DNA from 3 places in the Rhizobium sp. CB3171 genome. Region 3 is predicted to be linked to each of the others. Evidence: predicted binding sites of a transcription regulator. Region 3 holds the regulator's gene; each other region holds the start of a gene.

Region 1 (5,252 bases), 1.8 Mb from region 3:
ATGTCGGCGAAGCTCGTCGAAATGACGCAGCGGATGCCGAAGTCGAGCAGCGCCCACGGGGCATGTTCGCGAGACGAACCGCAGCCGAAATTGTCGCCGGCAACGAGGATCTTGGCATTCTGATAGGCCGGTTTGTTCAGCACGAAATCCGGGTTCGGCGAGCCATCCTCATTGTAGCGGGCTTCGGCGAACAACCCTGTGCCAAGACCGGTGCGCTTGATGGTCTTCAGATAGTCCTTCGGGATGATCATGTCGGTATCGACATTGACGACCGGGAGGGGTGCCGCGACACCGGTCAACTTCACGAACTTGTCCATGGGGGTCCTGCCTTCAATTTTCGTCTATGCACGAATTATCCTGCCAATAGAGCAAATCCCTGCAAAAATGAAGGGGAATCTTGGAAATGCTCTGAAACCGGGCGCTTCGGCCGCAGTTCCGCAATTCAGGAATTACGCGTGGATGAGCGTACTGGAGAGCGGCGAGGCGCCGCCCTGCCCTGACCTTGGCCTAGAGATCGATGATCGTGCCGCGACCGTCGTTCCAAATGCGCATTTCGCGCTGACCGTTCGCCTTGGCGCGCACCGGAGCAGGCTTCATCCGCAACGAAATCGCGCGACCCACCATAAGCACGGTGAGGATGCCGCCGACAGCGAGCGTGAGTGAAACGGTAAACAGCGCCAGGGCTGCAAACACGGTGATGCCGGCAAGCGCGATAAACAAGGAACGGATATTCTGCATGGTCGAGACCTCTCTACTCATGGCAATGTGGTCCTCTCTGTTTCTCTCTGCAAGAGGAGCATGGCTTTTTGTTGTCTTGCTTGTTGTTGTCTTGCCTGATGGCCGAAAGCGCGGCAAAACTGTATCATGAGCCGTCCCGCCCCTCCCCGTTCCGTCCGTCTGCGCCGCTCGGTGCTGAGTGTCCCTGCGATCAACCGCCGGGCTCTGGAGAAGATAGCCGATCTCGATTGCGATGCGGTCATCTTCGATCTCGAGGATTCCGTGGCGCCGGAGAAAAAGGCGGAAGCACGGGAGAATTTGCGGGCTTTTTTCGCCGGATCGCCGCCTGATAGCGAAGAAAAGGCCGGCAAGGAGCGCATCATCCGCATCAATACGCTATCGTCGGGCTTCGGTGCCGATGACCTGGAGTTGGTGCTGGCGCTCGAGCCGGATGCGGTGTTACTGCCCAAGATCGACGAGCCGCAGGATGTGACCGTTGTCAGCGATAGGTTTGCCGAGGCGGATGCGCCGGAGAGCCTGCGCATCTGGGCGATGATCGAGACGCCGCGCGGCGTCTTGAACGTCGCGGCAATCGCCGAGGCCGGGCGCACGGCGGGAAGCCGGCTCGATTGTTTGGTCGTCGGCCTCAATGATCTGCGCAAGGAGACCGATGTGTTGCCGCAGCCGGGCCGCGCCTATCTCGTGCCCTGGCTCATGCAGGTGATCCTGGCCGTCAGCGCCTACGGGCTCGACGCCATCGACAGTGTTTTCAACGATTTCAAGGATATGCAGGCAGTGGACGCCGAATGTGCCGAGGGCCGCGCCATGGGCTTTGCCGGTAAGATGTTGATCCATCCGAACCAGATCGAAGCCGCCAACCGGCATTTCGGCCCCGATGAAGCTGCCATTGCGGAGGCGGAAGCCATCATAGCCGCTTTCGCAGATCCGGCGGCGGCCGGCCTCAATGTCGTAAACCTCGGCGGACGCATGGTCGAGCGGCTGCATCTTGTCCAGGCGGAAAGACTGGTCCATAAAGCTCGCCTGATTGCAGAACGCCATCGTCCTTCGACAAGCTCAGGATGAGGGCTGATACGTATGAAAGACGACTTGATGAAACTCTACCGCTTCCTCACCGGCCCTGACGACGCTTCCTTCTGCCATAAGGTGACCGCGGCGCTGAACAAAGGCTGGGAACTCTCGGGCTCGCCGACCTATGCCTTCAATGCAGCGACCGGCCTGATGCAATGCGGCCAGGCGGTCGTCAAGGACGTCGAAGGCAAGGATTACGATCCGGAAATGAAGCTTTCCGAGCAGTAAGCATAGCAGGATCGGTTCCTCACCGGTCCGTCGCTTCTTCAGCGCTCGCCTCGATGCGCTCCATGTCCTCGTCGCTCAGGCCGAAATGGTGGCCTATTTCGTGGATCAGGACGTGGGTGATGATGTCGCCGAGGGTTTCCTCGTTTTCCGCCCAGTAATCGATGATCGGCCGGCGATAGAGGCGGATCTTGTTCGGCATTTCCCCGGTTTGGGCGGTGAAACGCTCCGATATGCCGCGGCCTTCGAACAGGCCGAGCAGGTCGAAGGGCGTTTCCAGCGCCATGTCCTCGAACACGTCGTCGTCGGGGAAATCTTCGATGAGGATGATGAGATTGCCGGTGAGCGAACGGAATTCGTCCGGCAGGTGGCTGTAAGCCTCCGTGGCCAGGGATTCGAATGTGCTGATCGAGGGGGCATGGCGGTCCCGCCAATCCTCGCTCTGGTCAATGCGGGCCATGAATGCTTCCTTCCTTAGCTGGTCATATAGAGCCTTTGTTTCGGTTTTTCGAGAGTGGATTCAGGCAGAGGAATATTTTCTCATAAAATGGTGTTGACTCTTCTTCCGACCTCTGGAATCCATAAGAACATAACAGGAACATAATTGATCTGGAGCTAACGTCATGGCCGAGGCCGCCGTGGCGCGGGAGACGCTTTTTGCCCTGCGTGAAACCATTGCCCGACTGGAAGGCAGGCCGATACCGGCGCTGGCTGCCGTGGCGCATGAGGCACGGGCAGCAGAGCCGGAGGTTGGTTCAGCCGATGCCGTCCAGCCGCTTGCGATAGGGGTTGCCGATCTCGACGAGGCGATGCAGGGCGGCGTGCCGCTCGATGCGCTGACGGAGATCCGCTCACTGGCCTTGCGGGATGCCGGAGCGGCCAGCGGTTTCACGCTTGCTCTCGCTGCACGGCTTAGAGCTCTCGCTGCGCGGCCTGGGGGGCAAGCCGCCGGCAAAACTGCGGCCGTATCGCCGGTTCTGTGGATCGGCGATACGGTCGCGGCGATGGAGGCCGGCCTGCCCTATGCGATCGGGCTTCGGGATTTCGGATTGGAGCCGGCCGGTTTTCTGCAGGCATCGCCGCGCAAGCTGGAAGAGGCGCTATGGCTGGCGGAGGCGGCTCTCGTCAGTGCGGCCTTTGCGGTCGTCATTCTGGAGGTACGCGGCAATCCGGCCCGTTTCGGGCTGACGGAGAGCCGGCGGCTTGCGCTTCGGGCCAAGGCAGCGGGGCGGCCCTTGTTTCTGTTGCGTCAAGCGGGCGAGGAGGAGGCGAGCAGTGCTCTCTTCCGTCTCGCCGTCGAACCCGCGCCGGCCCTGGCGCGGCCCCTGCCGGACGGATCGCTGCTTGGCGGCAGCATCGGTCATCCGGCCTTTCGTCTCACCCTGGAAAAGAGCCGCAACCCGGCACCCTTTTCCATAACCCTGGAGTGGAATGCCCATGACCGCCAGTTTGCCCCTGTCCTCGACACTCAGCGCCCTGCCTTTCCCGGCGAATACGCAGCGCATTCTGGCGCTGACCTTTCCGCATCTGCCGACCGACCGGATCGCCCGCAAGCGATGGGGTCTGTCCTGGCGTTCGACCGGTCGGCTTGAGGCGCCACCACTCGCCTGTGCCGGCAAGCTGAACAATGCCATGCGGCTCACCGCGCTCAATGAAAGGGCCGAGACGATCGGCCTCAAGCTTGCACAGGGCGTCGCCGAGGCGAAGGCGATCTGTCCCGCCCTTGACGTCGTCGAAGAGAATCCGGCCGCGGACCGCAAATTGCTGGAGGCGATCGCCGATTGGTGCGATCGCTATACGCCGCTGGTGGCGATCGACGGCAAGGACGGGCTTTTCCTCGATATTACCGGCTGTGCCCATCTCTTCGGCGGCGAAGAAGCGCTGCTCGAGGATATTCTGATCCGGATTTCCCGGCTTGGTCTCGATGTCCGTGGCGCCATCTCCTCTGCGCCGGGTCTGTCCTGGGCGGTGGCCCGCTTCGACGAGAGCCGTGTCGTTCCTCCGGAAGCCATGGAAGAGGCGCTGGCGCCACTGCCGGTCGCCTCGCTCAGGCTTGGCGAGGAAACAGTCGCCGCATTGCAGAAGCTGGGATTGAAGCAGGTGGGCGATCTCCTGGCCGCACCGCGGGCGCCGCTGACCCGCCGTTTCGGCGCGCAACTCCTGTTGCGGCTCGATCAGGCCGTCGGCCTGAACGAGGAGCCGATCTCGCCGCGCCGGCCGGTCGCGCAGTTGTCAGCCGAGCGGCGGCTTGCCGAACCGGTGCAGGCGGAGGCCGATATCTTGCAACTGGCCCGCCAGCTTGCCGAAACCTTGAAGCCGGGGCTGGAGGCCCGCGGTGTCGGCGGCCGTTCGTTCGAGCTTTTACTGTTCCGGGTCGACGGCATGGTGTTCCGCATCGCCGCCGGGGCGTCGCAACCGCTGCGGGAGCCGAGCCGGATCGCCAACCTGTTCACGGAGCGCTTCACTGCCATTCATGACGATCTCGATGTGGGATATGGCTTCGAAATCGTCCGCCTCAATGTCCTGGAACATGCGTCTTTCGACGCGGCGCAAGACGATTTCATCGAAGAGGGCCGGCAGGATGGCTCGCTCGCCGCCTTCGCCGACCGGGTCGCGGCACGGCTGGGGCCGGACTGCCTGCAGGGCTTCGAGCTGCAGGAAAGCCATATTCCCGAACGGGCCGTTCGATCGATACCTGCCGTAGAAATCCTTGCGGCCCACAGACGGACAGGAAGCGAGCATGCCGGTCATGGCTTCTTCCGCGGGGAACGCCCGCTCCGGCTATTTCGCATGCCCGAGCCGATCGAAACCTTTGCCACCGAAGTGCCTGACGGTCCGCCCCGGCAATTCCGTTGGCGGCGGATCACGCATAAAGTCCTGCGGGCCGAAGGACCGGAGCGGCTTGCGGCGGAGTGGTGGGTCGACGAGGAGGAAACCCCGGCCCGCGATTATTTCCGCATCGAGGATGAGGCCGGTCATCGTTTCTGGCTGTTTCGCAAGGGTCTCTATGGTCAGGGTGCAACAAGGCCGAGCTGGTACATGCATGGAATCTTCCCATGAGTGCCCCTGCCCCAACTCTCGAAACCGTGCCCTTTTTCGAGATCGGGGCACGATCGAATTTCTCCTTTCTCGAAGGAGCTTCGCATCCGGAAGAAATGGTTCTGGCCGCAAAGATCGCCGGCCTCAGCGGCCTCGGCATCGCTGACCGGAACAGCGTCGCC
Region 2 (5,252 bases), 270 kb from region 3:
AAGCAGCTTGCCGTCGTGGTCAGGGAAACGCTGGATCGCTAAGTGAGGGAGGCCGGGTAAAGCGCTGTTTTGATGCGCTTTATCGCTCTGCGAACCAAAGAAATATGCAAGCTTTGGACGATACCGGCGTCACAAGTCCAACGTTCACCATTGCCATTCCAATCTGATCCGTGGCATCAAACCGATATGACCGACCTCGCTAACGCCAGCCTGCGGATGTGGTGGCGCTCCTTCTAGGAGCGGCAGTCGTCATTTCTTGAAATCGACCCTTGCCGCCGTGATCCGGCAGGCATGGTCATTTCCCGGCATCTTTCCGATCGCGGCGGCTCCTTAACGGAGCAACTAAATGTCACCTATCGATAATCGCCCGGTCATTCTCACAGGCGATCGGACTACAGGTCCCCTCCATCTCGGTCACTACGTCGGTTCTCTGAGGAACCGCGTGGCCCTCCAGCATACGCATCGGCAATTCCTGCTTCTGGCGGATATGCAAGCGCTGACCGACAACGCGCATGATCCGGAGAAGATTCGCCGGAACGTGCTAGAGGTCGTCTTCGATTATCTCTCCGTGGGGATCGATCCGGCCGAAACGACGATTTGCCTGCAATCTGCATTGCCGACGCTGGCCGAACTGACGGTACTGTATCTGAACTTCGTGACCGTCGGACGGCTGGAGCGCAACCCGACCATCAAGACGGAAATCCAGCTTCGCGGCTTTGAGCGTGATGTCCCAGCAGGTTTTCTTTGCTATCCCGTCGCTCAAGCGGCTGACATCACCGCCTTCAAGGCGACGATCGTTCCGGTGGGTGAAGATCAGGCTCCGCTGATCGAGCAAACCAATGAGATCGTGCGTCGTCTCAACCGGCAGGCCGGACGCGAGGTTCTTCCGGAAGCCGAGGCAATGATCCCGACGGTCGGCCGCCTGCCGGGCGTCGATGGCAAAGCCAAAATGAGCAAATCGCAGGGCAATGCCATCCCGCTATCCGTATCGCCGGACGATATTCGGCAAGCCGTACGCCGGATGTACACTGATCCCGCCCATCTGCGCGCCGCCGATCCGGGAAAGGTGGAGGGTAATGTCGTCTTCACCTATCTCGATGCCTTTGCCGAGGATAGGACTTTCGTCGAAGAGCTAAAGGAGCGCTATCGAAGGGGCGGTCTTGGCGACATGGTCGTGAAACAGCATCTTGAAGATATTCTGCAAGCTCTGCTGGCCCCGATCCGCGAGCGCCGTGCCCACTATGCCGCCGATCCCGGTTACACCCTGGAAGTCCTGCGGCAAGGTACGCTCAGGGCAAGGCAGCGGACGGAGGCAACCCTTGCGGAACTGCGCGCCGCCTTAGGTCTGTTCACATTGACCTAAAGCGGCTGCGCGGGTTGCCGTCCGTTATCGAAGCGACTCGCTTCCGATTATTCCGCCAGAGCAACCGCGATTTCCGCGGCAAGGCGCGCATTGTTTTCGACCAGTGCGATATTGGTCTTCAGGCTGCGGCCGTCGGTGATGTCGAAGATGGTGCTGAGCAGATAGGGAGTGACCGCCTTGCCGGCGATTTCGTCGCGCTCGGCGCTGTCCAAGGCGCGTTCGATGTAGATTTCCATCTCCTCACGCGGGATTTCATCGGCTTCCGGAACTGGATTGGCGATCAGCATGCCACCGTTGATGCTAAGCTGTTCACGGGTTACCTGGAAGTTGGCGATCGCGGCAGGGCTGTTCAAGGTCAGCGGGCTCGGCAGGCCGGAGGAACGCGACCAGAAGGCGGGGAATTCGGCGCTGTCGTAGGTGACGACGGGCACGCCGCGGGTTTCCAGCACTTCCAGCGTTTTCGGAATATCCAGGATGGCCTTGGCGCCGGCGCAGACCACGATGACGTCAGTGCGGGCGAGCTCTTCCAGGTCGGCCGAGATATCGAAGCTTTCCTCGGCGCCGCGATGCACGCCGCCAATGCCGCCGGTCGCGAAAACCTTGATGCCGGCCCGCGCTGCGGCGATCATCGTCGCGGCAACCGTGGTGGCGCCCGTGCGGCGCTCTGCAATGGCGAAGGCGAGGTCGGCGCGCGAAACCTTCATCGCGCCAGTCGTCTGGGCGAGCGCCTCCAGCTCTTCAGGCTCCAGGCCGATATGTAGCACGCCATGAATGACGGCGATCGTTGCCGGCACGGCGCCTTCCTGCCGGATGATCGCCTCGACGCTGCGCGCCATCTCGATATTGCCGGGATAGGGCATGCCATGGGTGATGATGGTCGATTCCAATGCCACCAATGGAGCGCCGCGCAATTTTGCTGAAGCAACCTCCTTCGAATAGGAGATCGGCAGCAGGGGTGAAATGGGCTTGGTCATGGTTGTGTCCAATTGGCTGAGTTGGGAAATGCGAAAATCGTGCGCTTCATGACAAAATAGCGGCTTCGGGAACAAGAGCCAGTATTGCCTTCAGAAGCTCGGGCGAAAGATCCTCCGCCGTGGCGAATGGTGATTGCACGGTGATCGCGGCGGCCGCTGCCCCATAGCGCACCGCCTCGCCGAGATCGTGACCGGCAAGCAGGGCGGCCAGAACACCGGCGGCGAGCGAATCGCCGGCACCGGTGACATCGGCAACCTCATCGATAACTGGCGGCTGCAGGCTGACGGCGGCATCGCCGGAAAAAGCGATCAGTTCGCGTTTGCCACGTGTAATGACACCACCCCTGAGGCCGAGTGCCCGCAATCCGGCGATCCAATGGCGCGGATCGTCCGGACGGCTCTCCGTCAGCGCCGCAGCTTCGGCCTCGTTCAGAAAAAGATGGTCGATGCCGGCAAGGCAGGGCTTCAGGCGCACCACTTTGGCCGGCGAAATCGCGATCGCGGCCAATGGCTTGCCGCAATCGGCTGCGCGCATTGCGATGGCGGCCAGCGTTTCGGCGGGTAGATTGGCGTCGCAAAGGATCAGGTCAGTGGCTTCGAAGGCATCGCGGATGGCGCGGATCGTCAGCCGGCGCGGCACGAACAGCTTATAGAGCTCCATGTCGGCGAGGGCGATCACCAGATTGCCATCGCGTTCGAGGATTGCCGTATAGCTCGGCGTCTTTCGATCGAGAAAAACGAAGGGCTTGTCGTCGACGCCGGCATTGAGCGCCGCTTCCGCCACCATCTCGCCGGCCGCATCGCCGCCACGCGGCGAGATCAGCCGCACATCAAAGCCGAGACGGGCCAGATTGCGTGCCGCGTTGAAGCCGCCACCGCCCGGTTCCTCGAACCATGCGCCCGGGTTGCTGGCCCCCGGCGCCGTCTCGCCGAAGATGCGGCCGCGCCGGTCGATATGGGCACCACCCAGAACGAGAATCTTCTTCGCCATATCGATCTCCTCAGCGCTTCCAAAGGCGAATCGAGCCGGCTGATATCTCACGCAAAATGCCCGGCAAGGACACGTAAGTACTTGCTATGAAAGAAGAAAACAAATGTAGAACGAAATTCATTTTACCATTTTCTTTCAATTGCTTGTTGTGCTCTTGCGACATGAGAACAAATAGAGTACACAATTCTCATCAGCGGCGACATTGCTTGAGCGGCTTCAATAACCTAAAGGTGGATCGGATGTCTCAGAATTCTTTGCGGCTTGTAGAGGACAAATCGGTGGATAAAAGCAAGGCACTTGAAGCGGCACTCTCTCAAATTGAGCGGTCGTTCGGCAAGGGCTCGATCATGAAGCTCGGCTCGAACGAGAACGTGGTCGAAATCGAAACAGTTTCCACCGGCTCCCTGAGCCTCGATATCGCTCTCGGCATTGGCGGCTTGCCGAAGGGACGCATCATCGAGATCTACGGGCCGGAAAGCTCCGGTAAGACGACGCTGGCGCTGCAGACCATTGCCGAATCCCAGAAGAAGGGCGGCATCTGCGCCTTCGTCGACGCCGAACACGCGCTCGATCCGGTCTATGCCCGCAAGCTCGGCGTCGACCTGCAGAACCTCCTGATTTCGCAGCCGGACACAGGCGAACAGGCGCTTGAAATTACCGATACACTGGTGCGTTCCGGCGCCATCGACGTTCTCGTCGTCGACTCCGTTGCCGCGCTGACGCCGCGTGCCGAAATCGAAGGCGAGATGGGCGACAGCCTGCCAGGCATGCAGGCCCGCCTGATGAGCCAGGCGCTGCGCAAGCTTACCGCTTCGATCTCGAAGTCCAATTGCATGGTCATCTTCATCAACCAGATCCGCATGAAGATCGGCGTCATGTTCGGCTCGCCGGAAACGACGACCGGCGGCAATGCGCTGAAGTTCTATGCCTCCGTCCGTCTCGATATTCGCCGTATCGGTTCCGTCAAGGAGCGCGAAGAGGTGGTCGGCAACCAGACCCGCGTCAAGGTCGTCAAGAACAAGATGGCACCGCCCTTCAAGCAGGTGGAATTCGACATCATGTATGGCGAGGGCGTTTCCAAGACTGGTGAGCTGATTGATCTGGGTGTCAAGGCTGGCATCGTCGAGAAATCCGGTGCCTGGTTCTCCTATAACAGCCAGCGTCTGGGGCAGGGCCGCGAAAACGCAAAGCTCTTCCTGCGCGACAATCCGGATCTTGCTCGCGAGATCGAGCTGTCGCTGCGCCAGAATGCCGGTCTGATCGCCGATCGCTTCCTGCAGAACGGCGGACCTGACGCTGATGACAGCGATGCCGCGGACGCGTAATTTGCGCGACCAAGTCCAGGACTAACCAAGACTAAAATTCAAAACCGGCCGTATTGTCCAAGGGATGTACGGCCGGTTTTGCTTGTGCGGCTGGACAGGGCCGGGAGCGGACGATAAAAGCCACTGGATTTGTTAAATATTGCCAACGCGTGATCCCCAAAAGTGCGAAGCGGTTTTTGGACAAGACCATGCTAGGTGAAGGAACATGAGCGAGATGGGACATCTCGCTCGAGGCAAGGACTGAAGGGCCCAATATGAGCGGTGTGAACGAAATCCGGTCGACCTTTCTCGACTATTTTAAGAAGAACGGCCACGAGATCGTGCCGTCGAGCCCGCTTGTTCCACGCAACGATCCGACGCTGATGTTCACCAATGCCGGCATGGTGCAGTTCAAGAACGTCTTCACCGGCCTGGAGCAGCGCCCCTACAAGACTGCATCGACGGCACAGAAATGCGTGCGCGCCGGCGGCAAGCATAATGACCTCGACAATGTCGGCTATACCGCGCGTCATCACACCTTCTTCGAGATGCTCGGCAATTTCTCGTTCGGCGACTATTTCAAGGAGCGCGCCATCGAGCTTGCCTGGAACCTGATCACC
Region 3 (5,252 bases):
GGTGCGTGAGCAGGCAAGGAACAACGGCTTTGCGCCTGCCGTCGTCATGTTCGCCGCATTGGTCTGCGTCGGTCTCGCTGCGGAATGGTTTTTCAAGAAAACCGTCCTGAAAGCCCAGTTTCCAAATCCTCTTGTCGCACATACGATCGGAGAATTAGGACCGTGGATCACTTTCACCCTCGTCAGCTCCGCCATTTTCCTAGCCATAGACTGGCCGCCGCTACTGCATGTGGTGATCCTGTTTTATCTGACGGCATTCATTGCTGCTCGCCTCGCATTTGCCGTCTGCAGACTATCGATGGACGCGGGCTCTCTGTCGGCCTTCGGCTATCGCAGGGCTTGTCTCTTCATTGCCGTTTTGGCGATAGCCGGCGCCACGACGTCGCTGACCAGACCGCTCTCCATCGACGGAGATGTCGGCACCGTCGTCTCCCACGGGTTCTCCATTCTCCTATTGCTGATTACGCTCGAAGCCGTGTGGCGGCGACCGGCCAAGGAAACCGCTGCCCGACAGTTAACGCTTATGAACATCCTTTATTCACTCTACGTTGCCTGCCTCTGGCTTCTTTGGGTGGCCAACTTCGTCGGCCTTTTCTGGCTTGGCATCTATGTCGTTGTTCTTCCGGGGCTATTGACTGCCGTCGGACGAACGGCCGAAGCATTTGCAAAGGGACGCTGGCCTGGTGACAACAAGAACAGTGCGCGCATGGTGCTGGCCATCCGCGGTGCGCGGGCGCTCGTCATCGTAGCCGCGGTCGCCTGGATTACCGTCGTCTGGCACTATGATCCCAACATCCTCGCACGAGAAAATCCGGCGATCGACGCCGCTGTTCGCGGTGCGCTGAAGAGCGTCGTCGTTCTGATTTTGGCCGATCTCTGCTGGCAATTGTCGAGGGCATTCATTGACGAGAAATTGAGCGCCGCCGATAGCAGTGCCTCCTCGCCATCGGCGGAAGCCGCGCGCGCGGGCCGCCTTCGCACCCTGTTGCCGATCTTCCGCAACGCACTGGCAGCCATCGTTATCGCAGCCGCCGTCCTCACCGTGCTGTCCGAAATGGGCGTGCAGATCGGGCCGTTGATTGCGGGGGCCGGCATATTCGGCGTGGCGATCGGCTTCGGCTCGCAAACGCTCGTCAAGGATATCGTCAGCGGCATTTTCTACCTGATGGACGATGCCTTCCGCGTCGGCGAATACGTTCAAAGCGGCAGCTACAAGGGAACCGTGGAATCCTTCAGCCTGCGTTCCGTCAGGCTTCGACATCATCATGGTCCGGTGTTCACAGTTCCCTTCGGCGAACTCGGCGCCGTTCAGAACATGAGCCGCGACTGGGCGATCGATAAATTCCTGCTACGGGTTCCGTTCAATACCGACGTCGCCAAGGCGAAAAGGATCGTCAAGCAAATCGGAGAGCAGTTGAAAGAAGATCCGGAAATCGGACCGCAGATTCTTGAGACCCTGAAAATGAAGGGGGTGGAGCAAATTGGCGACTTCGGTATCGAACTGAGTTTCGCTTTTACCGCCCTCCCCGGTCGGCAAACCTACATACGGCGCCAGGCCTATACCATGATCCGCGACGCCTTCATGGAAAACGGCATCGACTTCGCTCAGCCGACAGTGCAGGTGGGTGGCGAGGAAAAATCCGATGCCGCGATCGCAGCCATGACACTGCAGAGAAAGAAGATCGCTGAGCAAATGACGCAATCGGCGGCGCCGCCAACCTGAACGTTCGCGCGAGATCAGTCACCAGCCTCATCTCCGCGCCCTCTTTGGCAAGGCGACAACCCTGGAGCCGATACCGGATGACGTTGGACAGAAAGGAGATCCAATGTGCTGAACGACCATCTGACGTCTATTGCCGCGCACGTTATTCAAATAGCGCTGACACCGGTCTTTCTGCTGGCGGGCACCGCCGGGTGCCTCAATGTCTTTTCGGCTAGGCTCGCCCGCGTCTCCGACCGGGTCAACAGCCTTTTCGAACGGGTGACCTCTGAGGACCCGGATGAAACGCGGTTGCTGCAGCTCTATTATCTGCGGCGGCGAACATTGGCGCTGGAGATCGCAGTTCTGCTCGGCACGGCATCGGGCGTGTTCACATGCCTTGCGACGCTCGGCCTCATGGGCGGTGCAATTCGACAGCAATTTCGCGAGCAATTGCTGCTCTGGCTCTTTGGCCTTGCCGTCTTCGCACTCATGGGCGCCTTTGTGGCCTTTCTCGTCGAGATGATTCTGGCCGGGCGCAGCATGCTAAGGCAGATCGCCAACGACCGTACCTTGCTCGAGCACCGGCACGGGAGTTCGAGGAAAAGTTCAACCTATTGATATCCCATCGAATATTACTACGGATGGCACCAATCCCGGCCCCTCAGAAATCCGGATTCCCAGTCAGATCCATAGCTTGCTCTCCATGGTTCGGAGAGTGTCGTCCTCCAAAGAGCTTATAGAACGAAGAACATGGCTTTTCGCCGCCTTGGAGATAATCCGTTTTGGGATCGTCCGAAATTTTGCTTCGCCCGATTCCGCATATATTTCTGCTATTTAGTTTGAAGGTGCCGGGAAAAAAGTCATCTGCCCGGGACCTGTTATGTTCCCATTTATTTGATGCACCTACAAAATGTTCACCGAAATTTAAGGGCTTGCGGAACACATATGGAACATATAGTGTCCGTTCTGGATTTGTTTCACGACACCTTCTCAGTCCCGAGGTTCAAAACGATGTTGACGCGCAAGCAGCAGGAACTGCTTCTCTTCATTCACGAACGAATGAAGGAGTCCGGTGTTCCGCCATCTTTCGACGAGATGAAAGATGCGCTGGACCTTGCGTCCAAATCCGGTATTCACCGTCTCATCACGGCTTTGGAAGAACGCGGCTTCATCCGTCGCCTGCCGAACCGGGCCCGGGCGCTGGAGGTCATCAAGCTACCGGAGGCCTATAGCCCGAGCCTGCAGCCTCGCCGCGGCTTTTCGCCAAGCGTCATCGAGGGTAGCCTTGGCAAGCCGCAACTTGTGCCGCCGCCCGCACCCACCAAGCCGGTGAGTGAGGACAACAACAGTTCGGTTTCGGTACCCGTCATGGGCCGCATTGCCGCCGGCGTTCCGATCTCGGCCATCCAGAACAATACTCACGACATCACCGTTCCCGCCGACATGCTCGGCTCCGGCGAGCATTATGCGCTGGAGGTCAAGGGCGACTCCATGATCGATGCCGGCATCTTTGACGGCGATACCGTCATCATCCGCAACGCCACGACCGCCAATCCCGGCGACATCGTCGTCGCTCTCGTCGATGATGAAGAGGCGACATTGAAGCGCTTCCGCCGCAAGGGAGCCTCGATCGCGCTTGAAGCGGCAAACCCTGCTTACGAAACCCGCATCTTTGGGCCGGATCGAGTGAAGGTACAAGGCAAGCTCGTCGGTCTCATTCGCCGCTATCACTGACCGGTGACGCCGGCTTGAGCGGCGCGCCAAAAGTGTCTGTTCGCCAGTCGTAGGAGCGATGCAGGCTCCATGGCCGCGAAAGGTTTTCAAACGCTGCCGTCATTATCGGTTTATCGGTGCTAAGGCTCATTTCGATGGACCCTGTGCGGCGCAATGTTGCACCTGTGAAGAGCGTGGCGCCAGAGCGGCAGCGATCAAGACGCAGCCGTACGGAGGTGATGACGATATTGGCCGTGTCGCAGGCCGGAGCGAGATAGGCGGCATCTTCAATGGTGACAAGCATGTCGCCATTATCCAGCATTGCCACGCACCATGCACCTTTTTGGCAGGCGAAACCGCCCGGCCCGGCCGCGTCTAATGCCGCATCCATCGCCTTTCGAACGGTGCTCTGTTCTTCGGAATTCAGGCGACGATGCTTGTCTGATTTGCTGATTTTGGGGAGCTGACTATCCGGCGGAAGCATCGTTGGCGGTTGCTGCTCGGTGATCGCCAATGCTCTTTGCCACTGCTCGAAGATGAAATCCGGCGGTTTTTCGCGGTTTGTCGTCAGCGCACCGTTGCGCAACAAGGCGACCAGCGTGCCGTCCTCGGAGATCATGAGATCAGGCTTGAGGACACCGGGACTGAGTGCCACGACTGCAACCGAACCGATGATCAAGAGCGCACCTGCATGTCGCAGCCATGTTCTCAGCAAGGTCATCAACAAGAAGCCGGCTATGACCGTCGGGAACAGCCAGACCGGCAGCCGACCGAAGGGAATATTGCCGCCCCAGGCGGCAACCGTTTTGGCAATGACGATGACGACATCAAGTCCCCAGCCGGTTATCTGCCAGAAAGGGGCATCAACGCCAAATGGCATCAGTAGCGTCGCCGCCATGCCAAACGGCATGACGACAAAGGAGACGACCGGCATAGCCGCCAGATTGGCGATGAGACCATATGTCGCCAATCGGTGAAAATGCTCTATCGAGAAGATTGCCGTCGATGCGCCGCCTATAAAAGAGGTCGACAATATGCTTCCGAAGAAACGGGAAACGAAGAGCAGCGGACGCATGACCCGGAACCGGGAGAGAACGCTCTCCCGATGCGGCCTCCTCGCCCAGAGCGAATAGCCGGACACCAACGCCAGGGTCGCGGCGTAAGACATCTGAAAACTTGGTCCGAGCGCCTGCGAAGGCGACAGTATGAGAATGACTATCGCCGATAGCGCCACGTTGCGCAGGCTAATGGATGGTCGGTCGAAGAGCACGGCGATCAGTATGATAGCCATCATGATGAAGGCACGCTCCGCGGATACCCCGAAGCCGGAAATGAGATAATAAGCCGTCACTGTAACTAGCGCGCCGAAGGCCGCAATCTTCTTTGTTGGCCAAGCCTGTGCCACGCCGAAAAACAGACTGAGGGCGTAGCGTAAACCGACATAAAAGATGCCCGCGGAGAGCGCCATGTTCAGGCCGGAGATGGCGATGATATGCGCAAGACCCGAGGTCCGCAGCGCTTCCGTCGTATCGTCTGAGATCGCTCGTCTCTCATCGGTGACAAGCGAAGCCGCAAAGGCGCCGGTGTCTCCGGGCAAAAGCGTCCTGATTCTATCGCCGATATGGCTGCGCAAACCGGCAAGCCAGATATCCGCCTTGTCGAGGACCGACCCCTGAACTACATCACTAGTCGGCGACAATAATGTCTGCGTTCCATAGGCAAAACCATTCGCGCCGGTGCCATCGAAATAGGCGCTGAAGGCGAAATCGTTGAGGCCGGGCAAGGCAGGTCCGGCCGGCGGCGTCAACCGCGCTCTACCCTGAATGCGGTCGCCGAG

The links. Region 3 encodes LexA, which represses DNA repair genes until DNA is damaged. Its sites were predicted from a motif close to TGTTCNNNNTGTGTTCNG; they were not measured.
Region 1: the regulator LexA is predicted to act here: its motif matches at 2,615-2,632, upstream of QA648_RS16770 (metallopeptidase family protein).
Region 2: the regulator LexA is predicted to act here: its motif matches at 3,492-3,509, upstream of recA (recombinase RecA).

What each region holds. Positions count from the first base shown of each region.
Region 1 covers NZ_CP121652.1:3,452,402-3,457,653, reverse strand. The annotation lists gene leuD (3-isopropylmalate dehydratase small subunit) at 1-317, opposite strand, end outside; gene QA648_RS16785 (hypothetical protein) at 508-738, opposite strand; gene QA648_RS16780 (CoA ester lyase) at 865-1,800, shown strand; gene QA648_RS16775 (DUF1737 domain-containing protein) at 1,828-2,034, shown strand; gene QA648_RS16770 (metallopeptidase family protein) at 2,054-2,491, opposite strand; gene QA648_RS16765 (hypothetical protein) at 2,655-3,623, shown strand; gene QA648_RS16760 (DNA polymerase Y family protein) at 3,664-5,091, shown strand; gene QA648_RS16755 (error-prone DNA polymerase) at 5,088-5,252, shown strand, end outside.
Region 2 covers NZ_CP121652.1:1,542,370-1,547,621, reverse strand. The annotation lists gene QA648_RS07650 (cell cycle histidine kinase CckA) at 1-42, shown strand, start outside; gene trpS (tryptophan--tRNA ligase) at 347-1,363, shown strand; gene QA648_RS07640 (pseudouridine-5'-phosphate glycosidase) at 1,411-2,337, opposite strand; gene QA648_RS07635 (carbohydrate kinase family protein) at 2,384-3,328, opposite strand; gene recA (recombinase RecA) at 3,568-4,653, shown strand; gene alaS (alanine--tRNA ligase) at 4,908-5,252, shown strand, end outside.
Region 3 covers NZ_CP121652.1:1,267,829-1,273,080, reverse strand. The annotation lists gene QA648_RS06325 (mechanosensitive ion channel family protein) at 1-1,723, shown strand, start outside; gene QA648_RS06320 (DUF2721 domain-containing protein) at 1,829-2,320, shown strand; gene lexA (transcriptional repressor LexA) at 2,714-3,436, shown strand; gene QA648_RS06310 (ComEC/Rec2 family competence protein) at 3,417-5,252, opposite strand, start outside.